DNA from 3 places in the Lysinibacillus sp. TE18511 genome. Region 3 is predicted to be linked to each of the others. Evidence: riboswitches for the same ligand, from Rfam matches in the RefSeq annotation. Region 3 holds a riboswitch; each other region holds the start of a gene.
What was found. A riboswitch is a leader RNA that binds a small molecule or an ion and turns the genes downstream of it on or off. The one in region 3 is predicted to bind S-adenosylmethionine.
Positions count from the first base shown of each region.

Region 1: linked by a shared signal. The riboswitch ahead of ACVWXS_RS18510 (bifunctional homocysteine S-methyltransferase/methylenetetrahydrofolate reductase) and the one ahead of metA (homoserine O-acetyltransferase MetA) in region 3 are both predicted to bind S-adenosylmethionine.
Region 2: linked by a shared signal. The riboswitch ahead of ACVWXS_RS05910 (methionine ABC transporter ATP-binding protein) and the one ahead of metA (homoserine O-acetyltransferase MetA) in region 3 are both predicted to bind S-adenosylmethionine.

Region 1 covers NZ_JBSSFD010000030.1:14,129-24,695, reverse strand. Annotated here, with positions in the region: gene ACVWXS_RS18530 (YdcF family protein) at 1-911, shown strand, start outside; gene ACVWXS_RS18525 (SEL1-like repeat protein) at 1,043-2,407, shown strand; gene ACVWXS_RS18520 (protoglobin domain-containing protein) at 2,903-4,192, shown strand; gene ACVWXS_RS18515 (protoporphyrinogen oxidase) at 4,486-5,874, shown strand; SAM riboswitch class I at 6,002-6,101, shown strand; gene ACVWXS_RS18510 (bifunctional homocysteine S-methyltransferase/methylenetetrahydrofolate reductase) at 6,186-8,033, shown strand; gene metH (methionine synthase) at 8,026-10,567, shown strand, end outside.
Region 2 covers NZ_JBSSFD010000005.1:134,731-145,297, forward strand. Annotated here, with positions in the region: gene ACVWXS_RS05880 (glycosyltransferase family 2 protein) at 1-1,160, opposite strand, end outside; gene ACVWXS_RS05885 (HEAT repeat domain-containing protein) at 1,157-2,200, opposite strand; gene ACVWXS_RS05890 (response regulator transcription factor) at 2,203-3,099, opposite strand; gene ACVWXS_RS05895 (amidase) at 3,969-4,808, opposite strand; gene ACVWXS_RS05900 (MetQ/NlpA family ABC transporter substrate-binding protein) at 5,062-5,898, opposite strand; gene ACVWXS_RS05905 (methionine ABC transporter permease) at 5,966-6,634, opposite strand; gene ACVWXS_RS05910 (methionine ABC transporter ATP-binding protein) at 6,624-7,652, opposite strand; SAM riboswitch class I at 7,993-8,096, opposite strand; gene ACVWXS_RS05915 (thioredoxin family protein) at 8,150-8,461, opposite strand; gene ACVWXS_RS05920 (toprim domain-containing protein) at 8,476-8,817, opposite strand; gene gcvH (glycine cleavage system protein GcvH) at 8,998-9,378, opposite strand; gene ACVWXS_RS05930 (arsenate reductase family protein) at 9,461-9,817, opposite strand; gene ACVWXS_RS05935 (hypothetical protein) at 9,923-10,357, shown strand; gene ACVWXS_RS05940 (acyl-CoA dehydrogenase family protein) at 10,463-10,567, opposite strand, start outside.
Region 3 covers NZ_JBSSFD010000031.1:38-10,604, forward strand. Annotated here, with positions in the region: partial or broken gene ACVWXS_RS18700 (aromatic amino acid transporter AroP) at 1-119, opposite strand, end outside; T-box leader at 200-451, opposite strand; gene ACVWXS_RS18705 (hypothetical protein) at 933-1,307, shown strand; gene ACVWXS_RS18710 (nucleotide excision repair endonuclease) at 1,373-1,744, opposite strand; SAM riboswitch class I at 1,948-2,058, shown strand; gene metA (homoserine O-acetyltransferase MetA) at 2,177-3,112, shown strand; gene ACVWXS_RS18720 (GerAB/ArcD/ProY family transporter) at 3,194-5,161, opposite strand; gene ACVWXS_RS18725 (hypothetical protein) at 5,196-5,429, opposite strand; gene ACVWXS_RS18730 (Ger(x)C family spore germination protein) at 5,433-6,632, opposite strand; gene ACVWXS_RS18735 (spore germination protein) at 6,658-8,244, opposite strand; gene ACVWXS_RS18740 (HesB/YadR/YfhF family protein) at 8,389-8,679, opposite strand; gene plsY (glycerol-3-phosphate 1-O-acyltransferase PlsY) at 8,699-9,301, opposite strand; gene parE (DNA topoisomerase IV subunit B) at 9,887-10,567, shown strand, end outside.

The DNA.
Region 1 (10,567 bases), on a different contig from region 3:
TTTTGAGCACAATAATTAGTCATTATCCTTTATTGCTACCAAATGAACAGGGGATTATGTCAAAAATGGAGATCGTCATTATACTTGGCAGTTTCCCGAGTATGATGTTTATATTATCGATTGCTACATTTTTTAATAGTAAAGTTTTACTTGAAAAAGAAGGACGTAAAGTTCGTAATTTATTGTTAGCTGTTTTTGGCTTAGTTTTTTTTATCATGATGATTTGGTATGTATTTGTTATTTTTACGAATATCGAACATGAGATTTGGCATATTCTTTTCTTCTATGCGTTTTTGATTTTTGGTTATACAATGTTTTTATATACAAGTGTGATGGCTTATGCGACTATATACCTTTTTACACCCATTTTCTATGAGCCTAACTATATTATTGCGCTAGGATCAGGGCTAATTGGTGATAAAGTACCGCCACTTTTAGCTAGTCGTTTAGACGAGGCGGTAAAGCAATATAAAAAATATGGTGAACGACCTTACATTATTGTCTCAGGTGGTCAGGGAAGTGATGAAAAAGTATCAGAAGCATATGCGATGAAAGAATATGTAGTTGACGTACATCAAATACCAACTCAAAAAATATTAATGGAAGATCAATCGACAAATACTGAACAGAATTTGGCATTCTCTAAAGAAATTATGGATAAACATGCCCAAGGAAAAAAATATCGATCTTTATTTGTGACGAATAATTTTCATGTTTTTCGAGCAAGTATTTATGCCAAAAAGGCTAGGCTAGATGCACAAGGTGTTGGTTCAAAGACAGCCCTTTACTATTTACCAAATGCCTTTACTCGTGAATTTATCGGTTTATTAGAAATGTATAAATGGATTCATGTTACTATCTTTTTATTCATCACATTCTTTATTGGATTAATATTGAGATCATATGTGTAACCAATTTAGAACTATCTTCCATATAATATTGGTAAGGCAGTTTTTATATTCATTCAGCAGATTTTTTTCTACGCGAAAGCGAAGTGTTAACGGAGGGTCAGCTAAAATGTTTTCTGTAGCGACAGCTACAAATGTTTTCTGTAGCGAAAGTAAAGCGACAGCTACAAGTAGGCCAAGGTGAAATTGATACTGTGCAAGGGGGGAAACTAATGTATGGACAATTTTTAGCAAAACAAAATAACGAGCGAATTGAATCCCTGCAAAAGCTCACGCAAACACAAGATACGTGGTTTGCACAAAAGATTAATTTGATAACGGTTGAAGAAGTGAAATTAACAGTCTTGCACAAAATATTGTATCAAGTTGTGCGAGGACTTTTGAAAAAAAATCAACAAAGACATTTACAAATTATACATCCAGAGCAGACACAGTCAGTACAGGAGAATGTGTTAACGCTTTTAGCTGAATATGATGATTTACTGCGTGAAGCCATACCACTCCCTATTTATATATTCATTTGGCAAATTTCTTCGTTGGAGAAGTTAGCGAATCGCGTTGAAGTTGTTGATGATGTACTTGATGTATTGGAATGGTATTTTATTCACCAAGATGATCAGGTAATGGCGTTTGATGAAGAAGATTTGGATCATGAGATAATTATTGACTTATACAAAGATGCCATTGAGGAACAGGATGCAGATGCTCAATTTCAGCTTGGAGAATATTATAGTGCAATTGACGATACACATTTCCAGCCTGAAAAATCGATAAAGTGGTTTGAGTTAGCGGCAGCACAGGGCAATGCTGACGCACAATATGCACTTGGTAATTTTTATTTTGAAGGTATAGGTGTGCAAGAAAACTATAATCAGGCTTTTATATTGTATGAGGCTGCGGCAAAACAAGGGCATCCAGACGCAGCAAATAACTTAGCCGATATGTACTTTAACGGTGAAGGTGTACAAGAAAATATGGTACTTGCGAAAAAATGGTTCGACTTCGCCGCAAAAAAAGGCGCTGCAGAGGCAATGTTTACGCTCGGAATTATTTACGAGCAGGGACTAGGCGTTGACATTGATGATGAGCAAGCATTTATCTACTATAAAAAATCTGCTGAAACAGGCTATATTGAAGCACAATATAGGCTGGGAGGAATCTATTTAGAGGGGCGTTTAGGCCAACCTAGAGATGCGAACAATGGGCTATATTGGTATGAAAGAGCTGCGGAGCGATATCATGTGGACGCTTTTTACGATTTAGGATTTATTTGGAGCAAAGGATTAACAGGTATTCGCAATATAGAAAAGGGAATACATTGGTTTAAACAGGCTGCTCTTCAAGGCGATTCTCAAGCTAAATTACAACTAGGGCATATTTATAATAAAGGGGACGGAATAGCTAGAAATATTCAAGAGGCGATCAAGTGGTATGGACTTGCGGCAGATGCAGGTAATGAGGAGGCAGCTATTTTACTTCAAGAATTAAAAGGAATATAAATTTTTTGTTAAAAATTCACGGGTATTTCGATTCAATTATTCCGTTTCGGCACTTGGTTCGAAGGTCTTTGTTTGCGGTTTTATCATAGGTATATATCGTTAGTTTTTACTTATTGTATAAATACTAATATAATGACGAGATAATTTCGACAAACAAAAACAAGAAGAAATAAGCATGAATAACAAAAGATGATATAAAATGGCTACCAAATAGTATATTGGTAGCTTTTTTACGTTTCTGAGTAATTAGTTTGATGATAAGGACTTTTTATGCAATTTATGTTAAAAAAATGAGCATAAGAAATTGACAGTTATTTATAAAATGTATAAGGTATATTGAGTGATTTTGAAACAGCGGTTAATAATTTTGGCTCATTTGGTGTTATTTCGTTATATTAATCTGTTGTATATGATCGAAAATAAGAGCGTGTTTTCTAATATTTTTGTAAATTCCTCAGCCTTGCAAAAGTTCACGTTATGAAAGAAGGAAAATGTGTGATTTTTCAAAAACAGAGAAAGACAACGGCGCTAGATTTGCAACAATACATTGTAAAAATGGATGTACCAAATCGCCAGTCAATGGTAAAGCAAATTGAAATGCTAAATTTAACAAAGCAGGATTTACAATATTTAAAAGCCTTTCAACCATTTGTTATGGATAATATTGATGGAATTGTTGACAGGTTTTACTCAATGATTGTAACTGAACGTGACTTAGTAGATATTATTAATAGACATAGTTCTGTAGAAAAATTGAAGGTTACACTACGTCGGCATATTATCGAAATGTTTAATGGGATCATTGATGAAGAGTTTTATCTTAGACGAATTAAAATTGCAAAGGTACATGTACATATAGGTCTAAGAACACAATGGTATATTTGTGCTTTTCAAGATTTGACGGTATCATTTATTGATTTAGTTGAGCAGTATATAACTCATCCAAAGGACCAGTTCAGTACAATTCGAGCTATTTCGAAGATTTCTAATTTTGAGCAACAATTGGTTCTAGAAGCATTTGAGAACACTGTTGAGCAGCATAAGGAAACGATGGAACGAAAAAAAGAAGTGGTGGAGAAGAAAATAGTAGAATCTTCAGAAGGTCTTGCCACAATATCTCAGGAAACAAATAACTCATTTCAGCGCTTAAGTAAACAATCAGATGAAATTAAACGACTAGCCAAAAAATCACTTCAAGTGTCGGCGATGGCTGAGAATCAGGCATTAGAAGGTCGGGAACAATTAAAAAGTCAATCACAAAATATGAATAATATTATTCATTCTCTTAATGATATAACGGAAAATACTGAACAGTTGACTGAGATGTCAAAGGAAATGGAATCGATCATGAGTGTTGTCACGAATATTGCGAACCAAACAAATTTGTTAGCTTTAAACGCAGCTATTGAAGCGGCTCGTGCTGGAGAAGCAGGTAAAGGCTTTAGTGTTGTTGCGGATGAGGTTCGAAAATTATCGATTCAAACAAAAGAATCTGTTACTTCTGTAGCGATGTTATTACACAAAACGAATGATCGGATTGATAAACTTGTTCATTCCCTTAGTAATATACAAGAAGAGGTCGAATCTGGGGAAGAAAATATGGTACAAACAGAAGGACAATTTACCAAAATATTAGATTCTATGACTGAAGCTAAAGAACAAAATGATTGTATGGAAAAAGATGTTCTAGCTATAGCAGAAATTCTCAATGAATTAGGTATTGCCTTTGAAGAGGTAACGAGTTCTGCTGAAAAATTAGCGAACGTTGCCCAAAATCTAAACTAATTAATATAAAAAACACTACACACTCTAGGATATAAAAAACACTATATCAACTATTAATATATAGAATCCAATGAGTCTAGGGTACGTTAGATGGGTGTTTTCATAAAGTTTGAAGAAATGACGCACGCAAAAGTATTTTTGATGATCTCTACATAATATATAGTAATGAAAAAAATGGAGCTATCCCAAATGCTGGGTAGCTCCATTTTTGCTAAATTTGTAAAGTGTTTTGCGTAATTTTTAGGTAAAAAAGTTTATACTGAATAAAGAACTAAAAATAGGGGCGGTTTAACATGAAAACAGTTGTTGTATTAGGTGGCGGAATTACAGGATTGTGTACAATGCATTATTTGCAACGTCAGATTCGAGAGAAAAACCTAGATGTAAAGCTTGTGCTCGTTGAAAAAAATACATATCTAGGTGGCAAGCTGCACTCAGAGTATGAACAAGGCTTTATCCTGGAAACAGGAGCAGATTCCATTGTTGCACGTCATAAAGGTGTTTTAGAGTTAGTAGAGGAACTTGATTTTAAACAGAATCTTGTTTATAACGAAACTGGTATTTCGTATATTTATACAAATAATGAGTTACATGCTATCCCAACAGACTCGACGTTCGGTATTCCAATGAGCTTACCATCTCTTGAGGAAAGTACGCTTGTATCGGAAGAAGGGAAAAAAGTAGCATTAAAGGATTTAACAATGCCAAATGAAGGGTTTACAAAGGAAAGCTCTATTGGGGAATTTTTAACGTATTATTTAGGTGAGGAGCTTGTTCAAAACCAAATAGCACCAGTACTTGCAGGTGTATATTCGGGAGATTTAAATCAACTTTCAATTGCTTCCACTTTACCGTATTTAATCGATTATAAAAATGATTACGGTAGTATTATTAAAGGTTTCGATGCAAACAGAGAGCAATTTGTGAAAGCTGCTAATAAAAAATTTATTTCATTTAAAAATGGTTTATCGTCACTAATTGAACGACTTGAAGAAACTTTAACAGATGTAGAAATTGTGAAAGGAATTGCTACGACTAGTGTTAAAAAGCAGGAGAATCAATATATCGTTACTTTAGCAAACGATAGAATGATTGAAGCAGATCATGTTGTTTTGGCACTTCCTAACGACTCGGTACAAAACTTATTGCAAGATGAATCATTGAACCGCTATTTTGGACAATTCAATACTGCATCAGCCATTACGATTTACTTAGGATTTGACGTACCCGATCATAGATTACCAGCAGATGGAACAGGCTATATTGTGTCACATAATTCCGATGTTATATGTAATGCAGCAACGTGGACAAGTCGCAAGTGGAAGCACACCTCTGCAGAAGGGAAATTACTTGTACGACTTTTTTATAAGAGCATTAACCCTGCGTATGAGAGATTGCGTATGATGACAGATGAAGAATTAGCAGTTGTTGCCTTAGAGGATGTAAGAAAAAGCTTGGGGATTGAGGAAAAACCAACTGTTGTCGATGTGACAAAATGGATTGATCAAATGCCGAAGTATGACTTGGCACATCGTGAGGCGTTGCAAGGTCTAGTGCAAGAGCTTGAGAACAACTATCCCAATTTATTAATAGCAGGATGCTCTTATTTTGGAGTAGGCATAGGTGCTTGTATTCAAAACGGGAAAAAAATTGGTGAAGAACTTGCTGAAAAACTATTGTAATTGTTTCATAAAAATCAAAATATAATATTTTTTTCGTATAAAATATCTTTTGTTCAGTGAAATAGTCTTGACTCTATCGTTCGTAAACGATATGATTCTTTTAATTATTTAAAAAATTCATACTACATTCTTATCAAGAGAAGCTGAGGGACTGGCCCTATGAAGCTTCAGCAACCAACTTTTTGTCAGGTGCTAAATCCAGAAGACCAATGTGTCGAAGATGAGAAGGAAAAACAATTACGAAACGTAAAAGCCTTCTTTTTTTGAGAAGGCTTTTTTATTTTATAGATAAGGGAAGAGAGGCTAGTTTTATGGGATTGCTTGAAAAGTTAAAAACGAATGTTCTTACGGCAGATGGTGCAATTGGTACGCTTTTATATGGCTATGGCTTGGAGTACTGCCATGAGGAAATGAATGTTCAGAGACCAGAATTAATTGAAAAGATTCATAGAGAGTATATAGCAGCTGGAGCCGACATTATTCAAACAAACACTTATGGAGCTAATGCCATAAAATTAGTTCGCTATGGATTAGAATCACGTGTGCAGCAGTTTAATGAAGCTGCTATTACGATTGCCAAACGAGCGGCGGCAGATGGTGGACAATTTGTCTTGGGTACTATTGGAGGAATCCGTGGTATTCGAAAGAGTGATGCAACGTTGGAGGAAATTCTAGCAACGGTTGAAGAGCAAACAACTGTTTTACTTGCGGGAAATCCAGATGGTCTTTTGCTTGAAACCTATTATGATTTTGAAGAGCTGACAGCAACTTTAACAATGCTACGGGCTAAAACAAAATTACCGATTATTGCGCAAGTTTCTATGCACGAACCAGGCATTTTGCAAAATGGAATGAGTTTAAACGCCGCTTTACATAAACTTGAAGCGCTAGGTGCTGATATCGTAGGTGTTAACTGTCGCTTAGGCCCACACCATACTATTCAAGCATTTGAAGGTGTAGAGCTTCCTGAAAAGGCATTTATGTCAGCGTATCCGAATGCATCTCTTCTTGATTTGGAGGATGGCCGTGTCGTTTATGAATCTGAGGCAGATTATTTTGGGCGAGCAGCTGTAGCACTTCGTGATCAGGGAGTGCGTTTAATAGGTGGTTGCTGTGGTACGACACCCAAACATATTGCCGCAGTGAAAAAGTATTTAGAGGCGCTATCTCCAGTTGAGGAAAAGCACGCAAAGCCAGAAAAAATCGCAGTTTTACGTGAGGCAGAGCCGCCAAGTTATGAGCCATTACATGTAAAAGTAAAACGAGAACGCTCAGTTATCGTGGAGTTAGATACTCCTAGACATTTAGAAATTGAAGGCTTTATTGAAGGTGCCGAAAAATTGTATAAAGCTGGCGCAGATGTAGTCATGATGGCTGATAATTCACTGGCATCGCCAAGGATTAGTAATATTGCGATGGGTGCCTTATTAAAAGAAGTACATGGGGTACGCCCATTGACACATATAACATGCCGAGATCGTAATTTAATTGGTCTTCAATCACATTTAATGGGATTAAATGCACTTGGGATTCATGATATTTTAGCGGTTACTGGAGATCCGACAAAGGTAGGTGATTTCCCAGGGGCGACTAGCGTTTATGACGTATCTTCAATGGAACTAATCCAATTAATAAAACAGTTAAATGAAGGTGTATCGTTCTCAGGGAAACCACTTCGTAAAAAGGCAAATTTCTCTGTAGCGGCAGCGTTTAATCCTAATGTACGTGTACTGGATCGTGCTGTGTCTCGATTAGAAAAGAAAATTGAACATGGGGCAGATTATTTTATTTCACAGCCTGTTTATACAAAGGAAAAAATCGTGGAAATTTACGAGGCGATAAAGCATTTAGAAACACCAATATATATAGGTATTATGCCAGTAACGAGCTATAAAAGTGCGGAGTTTTTACATCATGAAGTACCAGGCATCAAACTATCAGATGATGCGTTAACGCGTATGAAGGCTTGTGGTGATGATAAGGAACGCGCAACACTAGAAGGGATTGCAATTGCCAAGGAATTAGTAGAAGTAGCAGCGGAATATTTCAATGGTATTTATCTTATCACACCGTTTCTGCGCTATGATATGACACTTGAATTGATGAAATATATTGAGCAATTGGATGAACAGAAAAAAGGGGTAAGTATAAATGGCTAAGCACTTGATTGAAGAACAACTTGAGAAACGAATATTAATTCTTGATGGCGCAATGGGTACAATGCTACAAAATGAAAATTTATTAGCGGAGGATTTTGGCGGCGAAGAATACGATGGCTGTAATGAAAATCTTGTGCTAACTAGACCAGATGTGCTTGAAAAAGTTCATAGAAAATATTTAGAGGCTGGAGCAGATATTATTTGTACAAATACATTTGGTGGAACACCACTTGTACTAAACGAATATGATCTTGGCGAGAAGGCAGAAGAAATCAATAAACGTGCTGTGGAAATTGCGCGCAAAGTAGTAGATGAATTTTCAACATCCGATTGGCCACGTTTTGTAGCGGGGGCTATGGGGCCAACTACAAAAACCTTGTCGGTAACAGGTGGTATTTCATTTGATGAGTTAGAGGAAAACTTTTACGTTCAGGCCAAGGCATTAATCGAAGCTGGGGCGGACGTTCTATTGCTAGAAACAAGTCAGGATATGTTGAATGTTAAGGCGGGGACTCTAGGCGTATCTCGCGCTTTTGAAGCAACTGGAAAAGAGCTCCCTGTGATGATATCGGGAACAATTGAACCGATGGGCACGACACTTGCCGGTCAAACAATCGATGCTTTCTACATTTCCATTGAGCATATTAAGCCGTTATCAGTCGGCTTAAACTGTGCGACGGGACCAGAGTTTATGACTGACCACATTCGCTCATTAGCAGAGCTTTCAACTGGCTATATTAGTTGTTATCCGAATGCGGGCTTACCTGATGAGGAAGGTTGCTACCATGAGTCGCCTGAATCGTTATCTCAGAAATTAAAAGGTTTTGCAGAAAAGGGTTGGCTGAATATTGTCGGAGGTTGCTGTGGTACAACGCCAGCACATATTGCAGCAATTCGAGAGGTGCTAAGGGACGAAAAGCCTCGCCAATTACCAGTTGCAACGCATGGTCATGTAGTATCAGGTATCGAGCCATTAGTGTACGACGATTCCATGCGTCCATTATTTATTGGGGAACGTACAAATGTAATCGGCTCTAGAAAGTTTAAAAATTTAATTATTGACGGAAAGTTTGAGGAAGCAGCTGAAATCGCTCGTGCCCAAGTGAAAAATGGAGCACATGTTATTGATATTTGTTTAGCGAATCCTGACCGCGATGAATTAGCTGATATGCAAGGTTTTATGCAAGAGGTTGTAAAAAAAGTAAAAGTACCTCTTGTTATTGACTCGACAGATGAAAAAGTAATTGAAGAAGCACTTAAGTTTTCTCAAGGGAAAGCTATCATAAATTCTATTAACTTAGAAGATGGCGAGGAGCGTTTTGATGCAGTTTTACCGTTAGTGAAAAAATATGGTGCCTCTTTAGTTGTGGGTACAATTGATGAGCAAGGCATGGCGGTTGATCGACACCGCAAGCTAGAGATTGCTGAGCGATCCTATAATTTGTTAACAGAAAAGTGGGGCATTGCACCTGAGGATATCATTTTTGACCCATTAATGTTCCCTGTAGGTACGGGAGATGAGCAGTATATTGGCTCAGCACTTGAAACAGTTGAAGGAATTCGCCTTATTAAAGAAAAAATGCCACGTACATTAACAGTGCTTGGTGTAAGTAATATTTCATTCGGATTACCACCTGTAGGTCGGGAAGTATTAAATGCTGTGTATTTATATCACTGTACACAGGCTGGTTTAGATTATGCAATTGTTAATACCGAAAAGCTGGAACGTTATGCATCTATCCCTGAAGCGGAAATTAAGCTAGCCAATGAATTACTCTTTAATACAAATGACGAAACATTAGCAGTCTTCACGGATTTCTATCGTGATAAAAAGAAGGAAAAAACGGAGGAAGATATTCCGAAAACGGTAGAAGGTCGTTTGGCTTACTATATTTTAGAAGGTACAAAGGAAGGTCTTATTGAGGATTTAGATGCTGCTCGTGAAATTTTCGAAATGCCACTAGATATTATTAATGGACCATTAATGAATGGAATGGCTGAGGTTGGTCGCTTATTTAATGATAATCAGCTAATCGTAGCGGAAGTATTGCAATCAGCAGGAGTTATGAAGGCAGCAGTGGCACATTTAGAACAATTTATGGAGAAAAATGAAGAGAGTACTGGTAAGGGGAAAATGGTACTTGCTACTGTAAAAGGTGATGTTCATGATATTGGGAAAAACCTAGTCGATATTATTTTAAGTAATAATGGCTATAAGGTTGTTGATCTTGGCATTAAAGTAACACCTGCCCAATTAATTGAAGCAATTCGTAAGGAAAAGCCAGATTTCATTGGGCTTTCTGGCTTACTTGTAAAATCAGCACAGCAAATGGTTATTACAGCTCAGGACTTCAAGGAAGCGGGTATTGACGTACCGATTTTAGTAGGAGGGGCTGCATTATCTCGTCGCTTTACTGAAACGAAAATCGCCGGCGAATATAATGGACCTGTCATTTATTCAAAGGATGCGATGCAAGGATTAGAGCAGGCGAATCGGTTAATGGGAACAGATACACGTGCTGACTTCTTAGTTG
Region 2 (10,567 bases), on a different contig from region 3:
GCTATCTCATAATAGATATCACCTAAGAAAAAAGCACAAACAATATAAATATACCCACCTAGTTCGATAATCGGCCCTAAACCTTCTACCAGCCAAAAATACGGGACGGATAATAACCCAATACCGCCATATCTCGGATTTAAAGTCATGGTTTTATGGTTCCATAAACTCTCCAATAACCCTTGATGCCATCTCCTTCTTTGTCGCCTTAAAACAGCCATCGTTTCTGGTGCCTCTGTCCAACAAACAGGGTTCTCTACAAATTCAATACGTTTATTTTCTTTCTTTTTACGGATATATCGATGCAGTTTTACTACAAGTTCCATATCTTCACCAATCATACTTTTAGTATAACCACCTGCTTCTACTACCCATTTTTTTGAAAACACACTAAATGCACCTGAAATAATTAAAACCAAGTTAAATTTACTTAATGTAACGCGACCTATCAAAAAAGCTCTAAAGTATTCAATAATTTGCATAGTAACTAAATAATTTTTAGATAAGTTTGTTTCTAATATGGAGCCAAGTTGCATGTTCATTCCATTGGCTATTTGAACATTTCCTCCTGCCGCAATAACCTCACCATCAGATAAGGCAATTGGCTTCATCAAACGCAATAAAGATGTACTCTCCAGAATTGAATCTCCGTCAACAGAGCAAAAATAAGGATATTTTGCAACATTAATACCTACATTCAAAGCATCTGCCTTTCCACCATTCTCTTTCTCTACTAAAAAACAATTTGGGTGTATTTGTGATTGATAGATTTGAATAATGGGACTTGCTGGGGTTTCCATCTTTATTACTTTTTCAATTTTTTTCATTTGAAATTGCTCAATAACTATTTCTTGAGTACAATCAGTAGAACCATCATTGACAATGATGATTTCAAATTCTGGATAGTGTAAACTAAGTAGAGAATGAATACTATCCACAATACCTACTTCTTCATTATAAGCAGGTATAATTACAGATACTGGCTTAGAATAGAACGCATCAATATACGTATCATCCATTTCAGATTGATCAAGCCTATATTCTTTTCGTAGCTTTAAAAGGGCAAAGAAGAACATAAGTCCATACGTTACTATAACTAGTAGCATATAAATTATGATTAACCCGCCAAAAAACCACATTAAATAGTCAAGTATTATCATACTGCACGCATCCTTTTTTCTAATACTTCATTAGCCATATCAATTGCATATTGGTCATTTGTTGTTGCAATGAATTCTTTTAATCTCTGATAACCTCGTGGATCTTCAATGATCGTGTTTGCTGCTTGTGATCGCACCCACCAATTACTATCCTGTAACAATTTTTCTAAATGCTCGGCAGTATATGTTAAAGGTGCATATTTAAATAATTTTGCGATCATTAATTTTTCTTCCCATATAGACGAATTGACAAATGGAATATACGTCTCTAAACTTCGAATAACGCCAATTCTTTCAAGTCCTCTAAGAGTACGAATACGAATTTCAGTATCCTCACTTACTAGTAATTCTTCAAGTCCCTCTATAACAGCCATACTGCCCTTTGCTGCAATTGTATCAATCAATGCATATTGTGCTGCTTGTTGTAAATTCTCCATCTTTTCCATAAGGCGTTGAAGCATCTCTACTTCTAAATATGAGAATAACTTTTTATATTCACTTTCTGAAAAAGAATAATTACATAGCAATATTTCTTGTATAAATTTTTCTTTTTCAAGAATAGAATATATTTTTAATAGCTGAAATACTTCTATAGAATGTTTGTGTTTAATCGATACTTCGCAAGTACCGATAAGCTCTTGTATATGAAAATCAGCAATGCGGTACATAGCATTCATTTTCCTACTCCAGTTTCTGGATTTTAATTCATTTTGGTAATATTCCTTTAAATACATCTGTGCAAAAGTATAGATTTTTTGTTGAATAATTGGATTGGATATATTTCTTAAATACGATAAAAATATGTGTTCTACCGCTAATATTTGATGTTTATTTTTAGGAATTAGCGTCACAGTTAATTGGTCGTCGCCTAGAAAGTACCCCTGCCAAAGTATTTTTGTATTTTGTATATACTTTTCCATCTCTTGATTCTTTCTTTCTTCGTTCCTTCTTTGATAAATTAAATAGATCATTGCTACACCACAAAATCCTAAGAGAATAGCAATAATATACAAAAACAATTGAATAGATAATTCAATCATAATCATAACCTCGCAAATGTTCTTTTTAATTGTGCTTGAAATAAATTTAAATCAAATGGCTTAATTAAATACTCATCAACGCCACTTTCATATGCGTAGATCATATCTGACTGAGATTTTCTATTTGTCATCATATAAATAATAAATTTCTTTTGATTAGCCATTTGCCTTAATGCGTGTAAGACATTGAGGCCATTTTTACGAGGTAAAATATCATTCATAATGACGATATGCGTATGTCCAGATAAATACCAATCTGACTGTAAAAATTCGTATCCATCTGAAAAAACTTTTGTTTCCAATTGAAAGTGATCTACTATCATTTTTTGAACTGTCAATTCTAATACTTCGCTAAAAATAGCATTTTCCTCTAAAATACTGACTTTCACTCTTTTAATTGGCTGTGCCTTAAAGCTCGTCACGATTTCGATTTCCCAAGGTTCCGATAGTTGACTTAAAACTTCAAACTGTTTATCTATTAAATCTTCAAACATTACTTGATCATTTTTAATCTCTACAATGATTCCCTGCAATGTAAAAGCTGAATCGATTTTAGTAGGGAAGTTCTCATTTTTTACGAGTTGAAAAATTCGATTTAAAAACGCTTTTCCCTCCTCCTCACCATTTTGTGGTAGCAAAATTCCCCATCGTAAACTTCCCTCTAACTTAAAAAGCATATCGGTGTTCCGAACTTCGGATACAAAAAAATGAGCAATTTGTTCTTCTAATTTTTCAATCACATTAAATTGATGGGAATCAGTTACAGTTGCCTTTAAAAAAATAACTGTCATTTCCATATGTGAACGAATAACATTTGCCTTTAATACATCAAAAAGTGGTATAATATCACTTTCATTCAAAATTTTTACTTTTTGTGTAGCTTTAATTAAAGTGTCCATCCTATACTCCTCTTACATTTTTTTAATATGATATTTGATTGTTCTGTAAAACTATCATGATCAATAGATAGTTTTCATAGTTTCATGCGATTTTCTTATTTTTAAGTTCACTTATTGAAGTGCGGGAATCCATTACTGTAAAATTAAATAGAATATATTCCACAAAAAAATTGATGATTGCTAATACAATATCCGCTATAACAAATTTGTATAGACTCAATCATCTAATCCACCCTAAAATAAACTTAGTTTTATCAAATGAGTATAACTGCTTCTAGAACTTTCTACATAGAGGTACAAGCATTCTGTAGCTGACGCTTTGCTTTCGCAGCAAAACATCTACTGAAGGAAGATAAAAAATAGTTAACGGTCACACGAATATATACAAGATATTTTTCCTTAGTAATATGTGCTTCTTGGAGATACAGATAAAGGTAGGATATTGCTTTTTACTCGATTTCGTTATGTGCTTTTTCAACGTTTTACAGTATATCATATTAGAATCCTTTTTTAAGAATATCAGTTCAAACTAAACAAATTCTAAACAAATCAAAAATTTTAAAAATTCCATCAAAATACCATAGGATAAAATGAAAAAATCTGCTGTTTCCCCCACATAAGCTGAAGAAGTTTTACAGATTATTAGCTCATCACCATAACGTGTGGTTAATTTCCGTTCCGACTGGGAGCGTCCAGCCTTCATTCCAATCAACCTATAAACATGGCATTTTAACAAATGTCATCCACAACTTTTCGTGATGAGCTAGATTATTTCCTTTTATGACAACGAACAAATAAAGGAAAAATGCCTTTTTATCGCTGATTACAAGACAACTTTATCTCGGTTAATTAAATAGCCGATAAGATATTTATGGTCGCATTTCAATCCAACTTTCAAGATGGTGGATTGCAATACCATTAAAGCTCTGTTTTTCGGAAAAATATTTTTGAATTTTGTTCAATTGTCGATTCATATACGCTTCCCCTTCTTCTGAGAAGCTAACTAAGTCGCCCTCTGCTGACTTCAAAGATTCAACACCTACAACAACTTTTTTGTCCATTCGTTTAGCATATTCAATTTCATTTTTTACGATTTGTATAATGTCCTGTGAATTATCTCGATAAGCCATTATCGTCACACCATCTGAATAATTAATTAACCATTCAGATAAAATGCCTTTACCATATTTAGTCTCAAATGAAATTTCGTCATACCAAAAAGGTATATCTAATTCTAGAGGTAATTTTAATGACCTTGCTTTCATTTTGGCATGTATAACTAACTGTTGATAGGTTTGAATCGCGGTTGTTTGTTTTGTAGACCAAATATTTGTATCATATGGCTCAATATCTAGATGAATTCCTAAAAAACGTTGTGCCTCTGTTGCTTCACGTTGATAAAGCTCTAGCCAATTCATAAGTTGATTTTGATACTCAATGCCATTCTCTGTAATCCAATAGGCTTCCCCAGCAAGTGCGTATATTTGGATGTTTTTTGCGGTAGCCTTTTCAATAAAGCTTCGATAAACGCTTCTCGACATTTCATAATCAATTTGTAAATAAACTTTGTTTATTCGTTTACTTTCTAAAAATTGCAATGTACTGGTTTCGTTATCTACAAGTATCCACGGATTCCATATCCATGTAGAACGTTCATCTTCTGTAATACTATCTGCCTTTATAGTTGTACTATTTAGCGACATAAACATTATGCATATGATCACCAACTTTAACTTTCGACTATTAATAATTTCAGCCAGCCCCATTCATTCAAACTAGTTATACCATATCGAAAATTTATGTAAATAGAAATAAACAAAAAGAAGGATATCTCTCTTTTTACTATTATTCCTTATAAAGCAGGATTTTCTTCTTAGAAGACTGGTCAATCCCTCTCTATTTTTACAAAAAAAATAGTACAAACCTAAGTTTGTACTATTACATCCACTGAATGAGGATAAATTATTTAACTGGAACAACCGAGCCTTTCCACTTTTTAACGATGAAGTCTTGGATTTCTTTAGACGTTAATACTTCTACTAATTTTTTAATTTCTGGTTTTGTTTCATCACCAGCGCGTACAGTAATAATGTTGACATATGGAGACTCTTTATCTTCAAGAGAAATAGAATCTTCCATTGGATTTAGACCGTTGTCGATTGCGTAGTTAGAATTGATAAGAACTGCATCACCTTCATCATTTTCATACATTTGTACAAGCATTTCAGGACCTGTATTTGCGTCGAATTTGAACTTTTTAGGGTTTTCTTCGATATCTTTAAGCTCAGCAGATGTTTTATCTACTCCATCCTTTAGTTTAATTAAGCCCTTAGCTTCTAATAATGAAAGCATGCGCCCGTGGTCTGTAACGGAGTTAGAAAGTAAAATTGTTGCACCTTCTGGTAGATCATCAAGAGATTTATACTTTTTAGAGTAGATACCGATTGGCTCGATATGAATACCACCAGCGTTTACAAAATCATAACCTTTATCTTTAATTTCCTTCTCTAAATAAGGAATATGTTGGAAGTAGTTTGCATCAATTTCTTTAGCTTCTAAATCTTGGTTTGGTAATACATAGTCTTGATATGTTGCAATTTCAAGATCGATACCTTGTTTAGCTAAAATTGGTTTTGCTTGTTCTAGAATAACTGCGTGAGGTACATTTGAAGCACCTACTTTTAATGTTACATTTTCTTTACCGTCTGTTCCGTTTGTATCTTCTTTTTTACCAGCACCACAAGCAGCTAAAGCTAGTACCAGTACTGATAAGAATAATCCTGCTAATAATTTCTTCATTTTATTACACTCCTTTAATCTTGTTTAAATATGTTAGTGGTATAAAACCAAAATAACCCTGTAATTCTTAGCGTTTATCGGTTTTCGCTGTAATCATATCGCCAATCCATTGAATGATAAATACAACTACTAAGATTAAAATAGTCGCCATTAATGTCACATCTCCATGATTACGTTGGAAACCGTCTAAGAAAGCTGAATTCCCCAAACCGCCTGCACCGATAATACCTGCCATCGCAGTATAACCAACAAGTGCTACGGCAGTAACTGTAATACCTGAAATAAGTGCTGGTAACGATTCTGGAATTAGTACTTTCCAAATAATCGTTGACGTTTTAGCCCCCATTGAACGAGCTGCTTCAATAACACCCTTATCAATTTCACGTAATGCAATTAATACCATTCGTGCATAGAATGGTGCAGCACCAATAATTAATGCTGGTAAAGCTGCGTTCGCTCCGCGAATTGTGCCAAGTAAAAATTTCGTAAATGGAATTAATAAAATGATTAGCACAATAAATGGAATAGAGCGAAAAATGTTAACAATCGAATTTGTCAAAAAATTCACAATTTTGTTTGCCCATAGTTGAGTTGGACTTGTTAAAAATAGTACGATCCCAATTGCTAAGCCAAGTATAAATGTGATAACTGTAGAGATCGTTGTCATGTACAGTGTTTGATACGTAGCTTCCCACATTTTTTCCCAGTCGACATTCGGAAAGAGACTAGTTAGCATTTGCAATCACCTCCGTTTGTACTTCGACTGTATTTAAGTAGTTAAGTGCATCCGCAACATTATCCTTTGAGCCGTTTATTTGCACTATAAGTGTACCGTACGCACCATTTTTCGTTTGCGAAATATTACCATGTACAATGCTGACTTCCACATCAAACTGTTTCACAAGATGTGAAATGACAGGTTGCTCTGTTTTTTCTCCTACAAAGATCAGCTTTACAAGTTGTCCAGTAGGGTAATTTGCTTTAATTTGAGCCACAGTTTCCTGTGTTTCTTTCGTATCTGTAATTTGAGAAACGAATTTTTTCGTAATGGTAGCTTGCGGTGCTTGGAATACTTGTAATACCTCACCACGCTCTACAATTTCTCCGGCTTCCATAACCGCTACACGATGACAAATTTTGCGAATAACGTGCATTTCATGTGTAATTAATACGATCGTTAGACCTAAGCGTTCATTAATATCGACAAGTAGATCAAGAATAGCATCTGTTGTCTCCGGATCGAGTGCAGACGTTGCCTCATCGCATAATAATACCTCTGGGTTATTAGCAAGCGCGCGCGCAATACCTACACGTTGCTTTTGTCCCCCTGATAGCTGTGATGGATACGCCTTAGCACGCCCCCCCAAGCCAACAAGTGTGATCAATTCGTTCACTCGTGCTTCACGTTGTGCCTTTGGAACACCTGCGATTTCTAGTGGGAAAGCGATATTTTCCTCAACAGTTCTTGACCAAAGTAAATTAAAATGCTGGAAAATCATACTTACCTTTTGTCTAGCATCTCTGAGCTTTTGCCCCTTTATAGATGAAAATTCTTGATTGTTAACCGTCACCGTACCAGTTGTAGGCTTTTCTAAACCGTTTAATAAGCGAATCATCGTACTTTTACCAGCGCCACTATAGCCGATAATGCCAAAAATTTCACCTTTATTGATAGAAAGATTGACGTCTTTGACTGCAGTTAATTCGCCATTCACGGTTTTGTATTTTTTTGTAATATTCTGAAGTTGAATCATAGCGAATTCTCCTTTTCTCATATCAATTATGCCCCGACATAATAGCGTCCGGAATCGGTTTGTGCTTAGGCCTGCACGAGGGACGACACGATGTCGGTCATTTCGGTAATGCCACAGGACGTGGCGTTTTTACCGATGCAGGTCAGTTAGCCGTTATCGCATGGATGCGATGATTTTAGGCTAACATCCTATATTGAACTCATTTCCGATTCCATGACATCCGCCGAAGGCATTGAGCCAACGTGATGTTGGTCACTCAGTCGTGTGTTGGAAGTAGTTAAAAAGACCCCTTCACTTATAGACAAGTAGAAGGGGTCACGTAATTATACGCTAAACCGTTCTCTCATCTTTCAAAGATCAATCTTTGAGTGATTTGGCACCTTTTCACTTTGTGATGGTTGCCGGGCTTCATAGGGCACTTCCCTCCGCCACTCTTTATAAGAGTTCGATATATTTATTTTTTTTAGTATATTCGTACTTTATCACGCTATCAAAGTTCAGTCAATTGATTTTTTTAGCAATTCGTATAAAAATGGTACGGATTGAAAGGCATATACCTTTTCTGTTACTTTTCCGCCATCACACACGAGTAAACATGGTACACTTTCGATTTTATTATCAAAAGCTATGTGCTCTATAAAATTAATATTCGCTTTACCAACCTGTAGCTGTGGCAGCAATTGCTCGACAATCGTCATCATTTTCGATGCAACTGCACACGTTCCACACATAGGCGTATATAAATAAAAGGCAGCCTTTTCACCGGACTGTACAGCCGTATCCCACTGCTCTTTTGACCATTCTTCCATCTTTTCACGCAACCTTACAAAATATATTCATTATGGATTGAGAAGTGTGCACGCAGCAATATCATCGCTAACACCTTTCTCGGAGTTGTCTCAACTTCCTTATATGTCGGCATCGTACGTAAATGCTCAGCCTCTGGATAATGTCTGTCCATTAATGCCCGTAGCTTATCACCCGATGTATCTGCATCAAAAAATGTATAAAGCTCACAGCCCTCATATGGATCGAGTAACTCTTCTAATTGATGCACACCAATTGTACCATTCGTACAAAGTATTATAACATCTTCACTTAAAATAGGTTTAATTTGAAGTTTATCCGAACGACCTTCGACAATTAAGCATTTTCCCTCGAACATCACGCCACCCCCATTAGACATATACCTTATAGCTCATTATATCCATTACGCTCTGTCGGTGATCATATAAGACACCCATTGATAAGGGCCTACAACGGCTTTCGCCTCCCCAACTATAGTGGGAAATGAATGAAGATAATAAAAAACGCCGGTGATTTCCGACGTTTTTTAGGGCTTGTCTTATTCAGCAATCATTTCTTCGTATTGCTCAGCTGTCATAAGCTTTTCAACTTCTGATGCATCAGCAAGCTCTACAACGATCATCCATGCTTTTTCATATGGTGATTCATTCACGAATTCTGGGCTATCTTCTAAATCTGCATTTACTTCAACTACTGTACCTGAGATTGGTGCGTATAATTCAGAAACTGTTTTTACAGATTCTACACTACCGAATGGATCATCTGTTTTAATTTCGTCGCCAACTTGTGGAAGCTCAACGAAAACGATATCTCCAAGTTCAGATTGTGCGAAGTGAGAAATACCGATACGTACTTTACCATCTTCTAATTTTACCCATTCATGCTCTTCAGAGTAACGTAAGTCTTTTGGTGTGCTCATGCAATAAACCCCTCCATAAAATATGTAGTATATTCACTTTCAGTTTGCCATACTTCTCCTATAAAAACAAGGATAAATAGGGTTATTTCCAAGCTTGCTCAAAATCTGATTCTTTAAACCCTAAAGTTACTTTTTTCCCATCTGTTACGATTGGACGTTTAATCAGCATACCATCTGAAGCAAGCAGTTCAAGCTGCTCCTCTTCAGTCATGTCAGCAAGCTTATCCTTTAAGCCAAGCTCACGATACTTCATACCAGAAGTATTGAAAAATTTCTTTAACGGCAGTCCACTTTCTTGCCATAAATTTGTTAATTCGTCCTTTGTAGGCGGTTGCTCGACAATATGTACCTCTTCGAATGAAATCTCATTGTCCTTTAACCATTTTTGAGCTTTTTTACAAGTAGTACATTTTGGATAATGAATAAATTGAATCGTCATTTAAAGGCTCCTCTACAATCATTTTTAGGACACTACATTTTCAGCGTCTCCCTCATTTTCTGTAGTATACCATCATAACAGTTATGAACCAAAATGAAACTCATTATGACAAAGCGTGGGGGTGATTTCCGTTCCGGCTGGCTGTGCGAAAGCGCAGCGGCAGCAACAACTTGGTTTTGTCTGTGCGAAAGCGCAGCGGCAGCAACAATTTGGTTTTGTCTGTGCGAAAGCGGAGCGGCAGCAACAATTTGGTTTTGTCTGTGCGAAAGCGCAGCGGCAGCAACAATTTGGTTTTGTCTGTGCGAAAGCGCAGCGGCAGCAACAATTTGGGCGAAGGAAATGTCTCGTTGCTCCAAAATGTCGATCGCTGATAAAATATCTAGAACCGCTGATAATAACATGAAAACCGCTGATAAAATACCAAGAATCGCTGATAACAACATGAAAACCGCTGATAAAATACCAAGAATCGCTGATAACAACATGAAAATCGCTGATAAAATACCAAGAACCGCTGATAAAATAGAATCGCGCGCCTAGCTGGAACGGAAATCCATCCCTCGTTTTGCCGAAGAGCCTTATTTTTATTTTCAACAAAAAACCTAGCTATCTCATCTATGCGGATAGCTAGGTTAGTCTGCAATATTAAACTACATATTTTTCAGCTTCAATTAATTTAACAGAAGCTTCGCGTTTCTTCGCGATTAAGTTGTACGGATTGTTGCGCGTTAACTTACGTAGTGCAGACAA
Region 3 (10,567 bases):
ATTGTTGAACTAGAGCCATAAAATAAACCGACCCCAATGGATCCGCCAAGTGCAATTAATTGCATGTGACGAGTACTTAATTCGCGCTTCAGCTGTGAATCTTGATGATTGTCTTTCATAATGTCTTACTCCTAATACGTTTAGATTTTCAAATACTTTGCTCAAAAAAGGAATAAAAAAAACGTCCTTTTGGATTAACCAAAAGGACGATTCAACTCGTGTTACCACCTTTAATTTATAAGCAATTCACATTACTTACCTCAAGAAGTACGGTCATTTGACGATACTCTCGCACATGATTACGGGTGCTTACCGGCGTAGCCTACTTAGAATGATCTTTTCGGTACACAGCTCCAAGATGAATTCTCAATCGTTTTACATGCACCTCTCATCAACCGGTAACTTTCTGTTCGTAAAAATAATTGATACTATTTCTTTTCATAGCCTTTGTTCTATACAAATATTTTTGAATTGTTTTTCATTTTACAGAAAAAAATTATTTTGTCAATAAAAATTTCTTCATAACCCGTTTAAATTACATATGACATTTTACAATATAAATACAACTCACTACTTAAATATAAAAGCTAAAGGAAATATTTCAACAAATGTTAGTAAAGTTCTTTTAAGAATGTTATTCCACAATCTGGCCCGATTGTGGAATAAGAAAAGATCCTGCATATCAACACAGGATCTTTAATCAATCTTTATTATAAATGATCAATCTTTTTTATAAAACTACAACATTTGTAAAGACGTATGTTTTGTATATAAGTTGATTAGAGTGGAGGCTGGGCGACTCCTTGGGGCTTATCGGACGCCCCCAGGAAAGCGCCCAGTAGGAACGGTAATCAACCACACGTTATGGTAATGAGCCTAAAATATAATAAATAAAAATAATTATGGATGCTACATGAAGGTGGGAATAAATAGTGAAAAAAATCATCATTTTATTCATGTTGACCTTAACTATTTTAGGAGCATGTAATAATTCCACATTAAGTATTAGTGAAATTGCTGTTGTTCCAGATGAAGTGCAAAAGAAAATAATTTCCGATGATAAGCTCCAATTAATCAATGATGGAAAAGATACTTTTTACATTGTTTTTTATTCGAAAGGGATTGCACATGCTGATTTGGAGATACAGGGTGATATATTAAAAATAAAATTCGAAGAAATGAATCCATCCAATGATGTTGCTGAACAATATGTTTATAAAATTACAAAAGACCCTGAGCAGGAAATTATCGAGGTGTATATAAACGGCAAGTCCACACATTTTGATCATGTAATAACAGGTTTATAGGAAGAATAAACCTAACGAAAAAAACCGAAACCCCCTTAAAGAGATTTCGGTCTTTTTGCTAAAGATTAATAAAATACTTTATCAACATTGTATTTAGCACGGAATGAATTAATCGCGTATGTTTCGTAAATTTCACGTTCCATTGGATCTTCCACTTCATACACTTCAATTTTGAAAATTTCATTACGATGATTTTTCATCGGTGACACATTGTCCTCAAAATGCTTTTTAATACGTTGACGAATTTTACGTGCTTTACCTACAAATAATAGCTCGTTCTCTTCGTTGTAGAATAAGAAAATGCCACCGTTTTCACGTGTGATTTTATGGAAATCAATAAAACCATGGTACGGTGTGATTGGTACATCACCTGGCTTTAAATCTTGTTCGCGTTGGCGAATCACTAAATCTGGTTTTGGAAATTCAATTTTAATCAAACTTTTCACGTTCCTCTCTATTACTAAAGATATATGGTAACATAATTACGGCTTGTTTACCATAATATTTCATAGCGTCAACATGATTTGCATCAGGATTAGTGTTCATCAATTTAGAGAAGAACATGCATGTTAATTACAAAATATTCTATGTATTATTGATATTCTTAATTGTTCATGTTACAATTCTTTTTAATTAAATAATCTTATCAAGAGAAGCTGAGGGATTTGGCCCGATGACGCTTCAGCAACCTCTAACAAATGTTAGAAAGGTGCTAATTCCACCAAAGGATTTGTCCTTTGAGAGATAAGAGTGAACGTGGTTAAAATCCCTCTCATTCTATCTCAAATGGAATGAGGGGGATTTTTTTAATTTAGATGGACTTATAAAATTCTTTATATGTAGAGAAATACAAGAGAGGGGAATGCAAGATGCCAATTAATATTCCAAAAAATTTACCAGCTGGAGAACATTTACGTGAGGAAAAAATCTTCGTCATGGAAGAGGATAGAGCGAAAACCCAACAAATTCGTCCGTTAAATATATTAATTTTGAATTTAATGCCTGAAAAAGAAAAAACAGAGCTGCAATTACTACGTTTATTAGGTAACACACCATTACAAGTTAATATTACATTTTTAAACACAGCCACACATGAATCGAAAAATGTCAGTAAATCGCATTTACAGCTATTTTACACAACTTTTCATCAAATTCGCCATCGTCGCTATGATGGCATGATTATTACGGGTGCGCCAGTTGAAAAAATGGCTTTTGAGGACGTGAACTATTGGCAGGAAATTGCAGAAATTATGGATTGGTCCAAGGAAAACGTGACATCGGTCCTTCATATATGTTGGGGCGCACAAGCAGCATTATACCATCATTACGGTATTGGCAAAATTGAGCTCCCTGCTAAATGCTCAGGTGTTTATTCTCATGTCATTACGGATTTAACCGTGGATTTAGTTCGAGGCTTTAGCGATTTATTTACGGCCCCACATTCACGATATACTTCTGTTTCTATTGACGAAGTACGCAACCATCCTGATTTACGATTACTATCTTACTCAGAAGATGCCGGTGTCTTTATTGTGCAATCGAAGGATAATAAAAACATTATGATTACAGGACATCTTGAATATGATGCGACTACATTAGCAGATGAATATAGTCGTGATGTCGCAAAAGGTTTGGATATTGAGGTTCCAGTGAATTACTTCCCAAGTGATGATCCATTAAATGAACCGATTAATACGTGGCGTGCCCATACTCATTTATTATTTTCAAACTGGTTGAACTATTATGTTTACCAAGAAACACCATATGAATGGGATTTCGTTGATGAACTTGAATATCATATCTAGTTCATGGGTTCTGTAAACACTTAAACAAAATGATGACCTTGATCATATCAGGGGCATCATTTTTTAAATCCAAATATGTTGTTAGTTTTCTGACGGGTTTTCATTGGTAGATTCATTTTGACCTTTTGTAGTATTTTCGCAATTGCTATTAGTTTCATTCTGTACAGCATTTTGACTGTTGCTATTACTAGCATTAGTAGTGGCATTTTGGTTGTTATTATTACTTGCATTAGTAGTGGCATTTTGATTGTTATTATTACTAGCATTAGTAGTGGCATTTTGGTTGTTATTATTACTAGCATTAGTAGTGGCATTTTGGTTGTTATTATTACTTGCATTAGTAGTGGCATTTTGATTGTTATTATTACTAGCATTAGCAGTAGAATTTTGGCTGTTGCTATTACTAGCATTATTAGAAGCATTTTGGTTGTTATTATTACTAGCATTAGCAGTAGAATTTTGGCTGTTGCTATTACTAGCATTATTAGAAGAATTTTGGCTGTTGCTATCGCTAGCATTATTAGAAGCATTTTGGCTGTTGCTATTACTTGCATTATTAGAAGAATTTTGGCTGTTGTTATTACTAGCATTATTAGAAGCATTTTGGCTGTTGCTATCGCTAGCATTATTAGAAGCATTTTGGCTGTTGCTATTACTTGCGTTATTAGAAGCATTACCGCAATTGCAATTACTTCCATTCTGTACAGCATTTTGACTTTTGTTATTACTTGCATTATTAGAAGCATTTTGGCTGTTGTTATCGCTAGCATTATTAGAAGCATTTTGGCTGTTGCTATTACTTGCATTATTAGAAGCATTACCGCAATTGCAATTACTTCCAATTTGTACAGCATTTTTACTGTTGCTATTACTTGCGTTATTAGAAGCATTTCCGTTATTACTACCACTTGCATTCTGTGGACAACAATTACAGTTTGTAACATTTTCATTCCCTTGACTACCATTAATATTGCGAATTTTCGCGGCGATTAGTAGAACGATCGGTAACAAAATTGCAACAGTACCAGAAAACAAAGGAAAGATTTCTTTATTATAAGTATTGGAATGAACGATATCTGGATGAATGATTTGCGAAAGGCCAATAACAGTCATTCCGATTGGCAAAATGAGCGGACGATGATCTTTGATTTCACATATTTGCGCTATGCCGATAACGGAGGCATAAAAATACATAAACGTTTTAATAAAAATAGATAAGATCCACATGGCTGCCATAACCACTTCAACACGCTGCAAAAAATTCCCGATTGAAACTCTTTGCGCTAATGCATAGCTAGGAAATGTCCGATTAGAGGTAAGTGATGGACCTAGGACAAGGATACATAGTGTGACGATGGTTATTAAAACAATGCCTCCAATAGCTGTGCCAATATAAAATCCTTTTTGTGCTGATTTATGAACATTGACAGCGGAAGGGAAAAGTATTAATAGCACGGCAAGGGGAAATGAACAAATACTCATAAATCGAATAACACTTATAAATAATGATTTTTTTGAAGTTTCCAATATGGGCTGTACATTTTCAAAATTGATTAATGGTGATATACAAACTACAAAAATGATAAAAACCAAGATAAACACCGGAAAAAGTATTTCTGCTGAACGCGCAAAGACTTCGATTCCTTGGAATGCAGCATAAATGATGATTATGCCAAACAGCAATGAAAAAGCCATAGAAGGCGTCTCTGGCATCACTTCCGTAGACATGAAACTTCCAATAAAATATAATAATTCACCTGTAGCCAAAAAGGTAAGAAGGATAAAGCCAATTGCGGTCAGTTTTCCAAAAAAACGACCTAGTATTTTTTCGTTCGCCTCTGTAAATGTAAGTGTGGGAGTCTGATTTCCTAAAGTAACGAGTAGCTTCACTAAGAGTAAACTTAAACCGACACCGATGATTGTTGCGATCCATGCATCTTGCTTTGCTGCACTTGTTACACTTGAAGGGATAATTAATATGGCTGTACCAACTGTAAAAAGAAGGGTAATGATTGTAAATTGTCTTGAACTAATGATTTCTTTTTCCAACATGAACTACCCCTTCTTTTTAAAGTTACTTCATTTATTTTGACAGTGAAACGATGAACTCTCTAATTGGAGTAAAGATAAAGGTAATCAAGTCTGTTGGGCTTGGAATTTTGAGATTTAAAGCAATGCCAATATTTAAGGCAGTACCGATCAATAAAAAAATTGAAAAAATAACAATCGTTTTCGTTTCGTTATTTTTTTGAAGTTTAGGAATAAAAGCAAAGGCAATAACAATTGAAATAATGAGTATGAAAAATGTTATTACCATAGCTTATTCCTTCTTTTTTTTGTTCAATAATGAATTTTGCATTGTTCCTAATCCTTCTGTTTTGACATGTACTTCAACGTTAACTGGTAGCTCTTGGAATATGGTTGGCCAGTCTTCTTTGATTTTTTTCCACTTTTTAGGATCTGTGCGATGTAATTCCTCACCAAATCCAAAAATATCAGCTCGATAAGTTTGCTGAACTGTACTGATTGTTTTTTCGATTTGTTGTTGGATCACTTCTTCCGTTTTTTTATTTACGTAATCAATCGATTTATGGGAAGTAAGGTCAATATTACATTCAACTTCTCCGACATTTTGCTCAACATCTATATGAACATTAATTTTTGGCGTACCTTTTTCAAACTTTCCCTTTATTTTTGTCTTGGATTTCGTAATTTCTGTTGCTAATGTACCTCCCTTAGGACAAGCAATAATTTCAATCGTACTTTGTATTTTGTCACTTAAAAAACTTACGCTTTTACTTTCTTCTTCTGTTAAAAGCCCAATGTATTTATCTTCTTTGAATACTGCTAATCCGGCATACTTTAATACCACTGGCGTTTTTACTTTATCAACATTGGTTGCACCCATTCCTAAGGTCGCATCTCCTTTTATTTCAATGGCAGAAAGGATTGGACTTGTTTCAGGACTACTTAAAGTACTTACTAATTCATCAATATTAATGGAAATCGTTGAACCCCAAGCTTTTTCAGATGTATTAAGTGAATTGATCATTTTATTAGCAGGCACTTTTTCAATGGGTGTTAATATATTTAAGACTTCTTTTGCAGTTGCCTCGTGAGCGATAATGACATTGAAATCATTTCTGAATTCATGATCTCTAGAGATTAAATCTAATGCCTCACTAATTCCTTCTTTCGCTAATTCTTCCCCAATAATAACTACTTGTGTATGGGCAAAATAAATCTTCCTAGTCGATAATGTTGTCATTTTTCGAATAGCTTCGAAGATCGTTTTGCCCTTTGCGTAATTGGTAGTAACAGGTGATCGCCCACTAGTAGGGGCTTTTGATGAAATTTCACCAGGAACCACAATTTGAACAGTGACTTCAAATTCATCGTCTACTTTATCTATTCCTAGTGCAGAGACAATTGCTAATTCATTGAGTTCACGTTTACTCCAGCAACCACTTAAAAATATAGTAACAATCAAAAGTAAGCATATAGTTTTAATTTTTGACATGATTCATTCCTCGCTTGCACATTCGTTAATTCCTTTTTTTAACACTAAAATATTTATGCCCTCTAACATTGTTTTTTTGACTAATTAAACGTGGTCGAGTCAATAGAGCTCTGCGAGGAAACAATACTAAGGCATCTTTTTGATCCTTTAAGATTAATGGCCCAAATGGACTTAAATAAGGAACACCAAAAGTTCGGATGCTACATAAGTGAATAATGATCATCATTATCCCAAACATCACGCCGAATAAGCCTAACATTGCTGCTAATATCATTAATGGGAATCGTAGAAAACGGATTGTATTAGATAAGCCATAAGCGGGAAATAAGAAACTACAAATAGCAGTTAATGCTACAATAATAACCATTACAGCTGAGACAATCCCTGCTTCTACAGCGGCTTGACCAATGACTAAAGTTCCTACAATGGATACTGCTGGTCCAATAGTTCTTGGCATTCGAAGACCCGCTTCTCGTAATATCTCAAAGGCTAACTCCATAATGAGTGCTTCGACAACTGCAGGGAAGGGGACTCCTTCTCGTTGAGATGCGATACTGATGAGCATCGCTGTTGGTAGCATTTCTTGATGAAAAGTTGTTATGGCCACATAGAGTGAAGGCGCCATTAACGCAAGGCTAACACCAAAAAATCTTAATATGCGTACAAAAGAACTAATGAACCAATGCTGATAGTAATCTTCAGCAGATTGTAAAAAGGATGTAAAAAGAGCAGGTACGATTAATACAAAGGGTGTACCGTCCACTAAAATAGCAATTTTACCTTCTAATAGTTCTCCCGCAATGACATCAGGTCGTTCAGAATTAAAGACAGTTGGAAATATAGTGAATTTAGAATCTTGAATAAAATCTTCGATATAGCCACTTTCCAAAATTCCATCAATATTAATGCGATCTAATCGAGAAAGAACTTCGGCCACGATTTTGTCATTAGCAATACCGTTTACATACATAACCGCAACATCCGTTTTCGTGACCTCTCCGATCACACGAGACTTTATCCAAAGATTTGGACTTTTAATTTTCCGACGGATTAGGGCGGTGTTGGTACGTAATGTTTCTGTAAAGGACTCCCGTGGACCTCTAATAACGGATTCTGTTGATGGCTCAGTAATAGCTCTATCTTTTGCACTTTTTGTACTAGTGACGATGCCAGTTGTAACACCATCTAAAAGGATGACCGTATCTCCATTCAAAATAGAATTGTACAGTGCTGTGAAATTCAAAATATCATTGACATCGCCGACTGTTAAACAAGTTTCTTTTACATATTGTTTTATGGTCTCTACATCTGTGTCTTGAGCTTCTTCAAATTCTTGCATCATCTTATCAATCACAGAATCAGAAATAGTTGTTTTATCGGATAAACCATCAATATAGATCATCATCATTGCATGTTCTTCAGATTTACCAATCGTAATTTCACTTGATATTGTATTTTTTTCAGCTTTACCAATCGTAATTTCTCGTATGATAATGTCATTACTATTCCCAAGTGTATTTTTAATCACCTTCATATTTTGAGAAAGTGAGCTATACAATAGGTCATTGTTTGAATTGGATTGGGAGGTATTTGTAACATTAGAAATGGACATTTTCTTTCCTCCTCAAGTTTGCGTTCACTACCTCTAGAATGTACAACTTTCAGAAGAGATAAACCAAGGGTGGAATTGAATTCAAATAAATCATTGGAAAAAAGAAAAGCAGTGTTTCCCTCGGTAAACGAAGGAAACACTGCTTTATTTGCGGTAATCATACTTTAATTCATCTATAGTAGTATCCACATCTACATGTAAATTGTGATCATTGAAAAACCATAAATCTTTTTCATCGATGTAGTAGGTAACATCGTCAAGAACTGTCTTTACACCAATTTCGATTGGTTCTTCACGAGTCATTCCAAGTGAAAAGCCTTCGTGAAAGGGACTGGAACCACCATATCTTGCATAAAAACGAATAGTATCTCCGGATTCTACTTCCATCTCTCGTTTAAACCATTGTAGGGCTTCATCTGTTAGTGCAATATTCAATAGAATGCTCCTCTCTTCGTTACAGCCATTTCACCTTAGGCTCTGTCCCATTTTTAATGCGGACAATATTTGCTCGGTGACGATAAATGATAAAGCTAAATAAACATGCTACTAAAAAACCTAACGCAATATCACCTGTAACAAAATAATATACGATTGAATAAATTAGTGCTACTAAAGCGGCAATCATGGAAGTTAAGCTGACAATTTTCGTTAGTTTTAATGTAACGAAAAAAGTAATAAATAGTAAAACAAATAGAGGCCATGAATAGCCTAAGAGAACTCCTGCTGATGTTGCCACAGCTTTCCCTCCGCGGAAACTCGCAAAGACAGGGAACATATGACCAACAACCGCTATAAGTCCAAGAATTAATGCGTGAATGGATACTTCAGAAAAAACAGGAAGAGATACGAGTAATACTGCAGCTGTTCCTTTTAAAACATCCATAATTGTGACAACTATTCCTGCTTTTTTTCCTAAAATACGGAATGTATTCGTCGCCCCTAAATTCCCACTACCATGTTCACGAATATCTGTTTTATAAAAAATTTTGCCTATCCATAATCCCGAAGGTATAGAGCCGATTAGATAAGCACATAAAATAATAAGTCCATTTAGCATAGCTGGACTCCTTTCATTTATAACTTGGTACTAATAATATGTAACAAGTATTTTACACTTTTTCTCTTTAATCTACAATGCAATGAAGGAGATTTCCTAGTGTATCTTGAATTCAATACAAAAGATAAATATATTTTAAAGATTTCTATCGGTTTATCGAACATAAGTTAGGCTTTTTGACATGAGTATTTCCATCAGCCCGAGCGTCTTTCTTAAAATATAGGTAAAATGGCAATTTTGTCATTCACCCGTTCCTTTGGTAGAATAGAAGTCTATCTTTAATTTCGCGGAATGGAAGAAGTACATTTTTATTAACATGCCTGAATATTTTACAGTGGGTATTGAAAAGCTTCTGCATGAAGATATTAAAACCATTATGCGGTTGACAGTTAGCAATTAGTCATCGGTATTTCTGCAACTAAAACTTAATGCCTTGCGTCAAGGAAATAGGACAGCTGAAGCAATAATGGCAAATGATTCTATAAAAAAGTAAAAGTTGTGAAGGATTTTTAAAATTTTTTTGGACCTGCCACTAGCTATTGACAGGAAATGCTATTATTATTAGGAAGAGAACATGAATAGAACATGCGTTTGTTTTTTTTGGAGGGGAAATATTTGGCGAATAAACAGTCACCAAGCGTCTATAATGATGACGCCATTCAAGTATTAGAAGGATTAGAAGCGGTACGAAAGCGACCTGGCATGTATATCGGTTCTACAGATGGCCGTGGACTTCATCACCTTGTATATGAAATCGTAGATAATGCGGTGGATGAAGCACTGGCTGGCTTTGGTTCTCATATCATCGTCACTATTCATAAAGACCAAAGTATTAGCGTTCGAGACTTCGGCCGTGGAATGCCCACGGGGATGCATAAGATGGGTAAACCAACTCCTGAAATTATCTTTACCGTCCTACACGCTGGTGGTAAATTCGGACAAGGCGGCTACAAAACGAGCGGTGGCTTACATGGTGTAGGTTCTTCAGTTGTTAATGCTTTATCTACCTTTTTAGAAGTGACGATTCACCGCGACGGTAAAAAGTATCGACAACGTTTTGAAAACGGTGGACATCCTGTGACGACACTTGAAGAAATCGGACAAACAAAACAGACAGGAACACACGTCCATTTTCTACCGGATGACACGATTTTCTCTGTGACAAAATATAATTATGATACGCTTGCAGAACGTTTACGCGAGTCAGCATTTTTATTAAAAGGCTTAAAAATTGAGTTAATCGATGAACGCGAGGAAGGCAAAGGT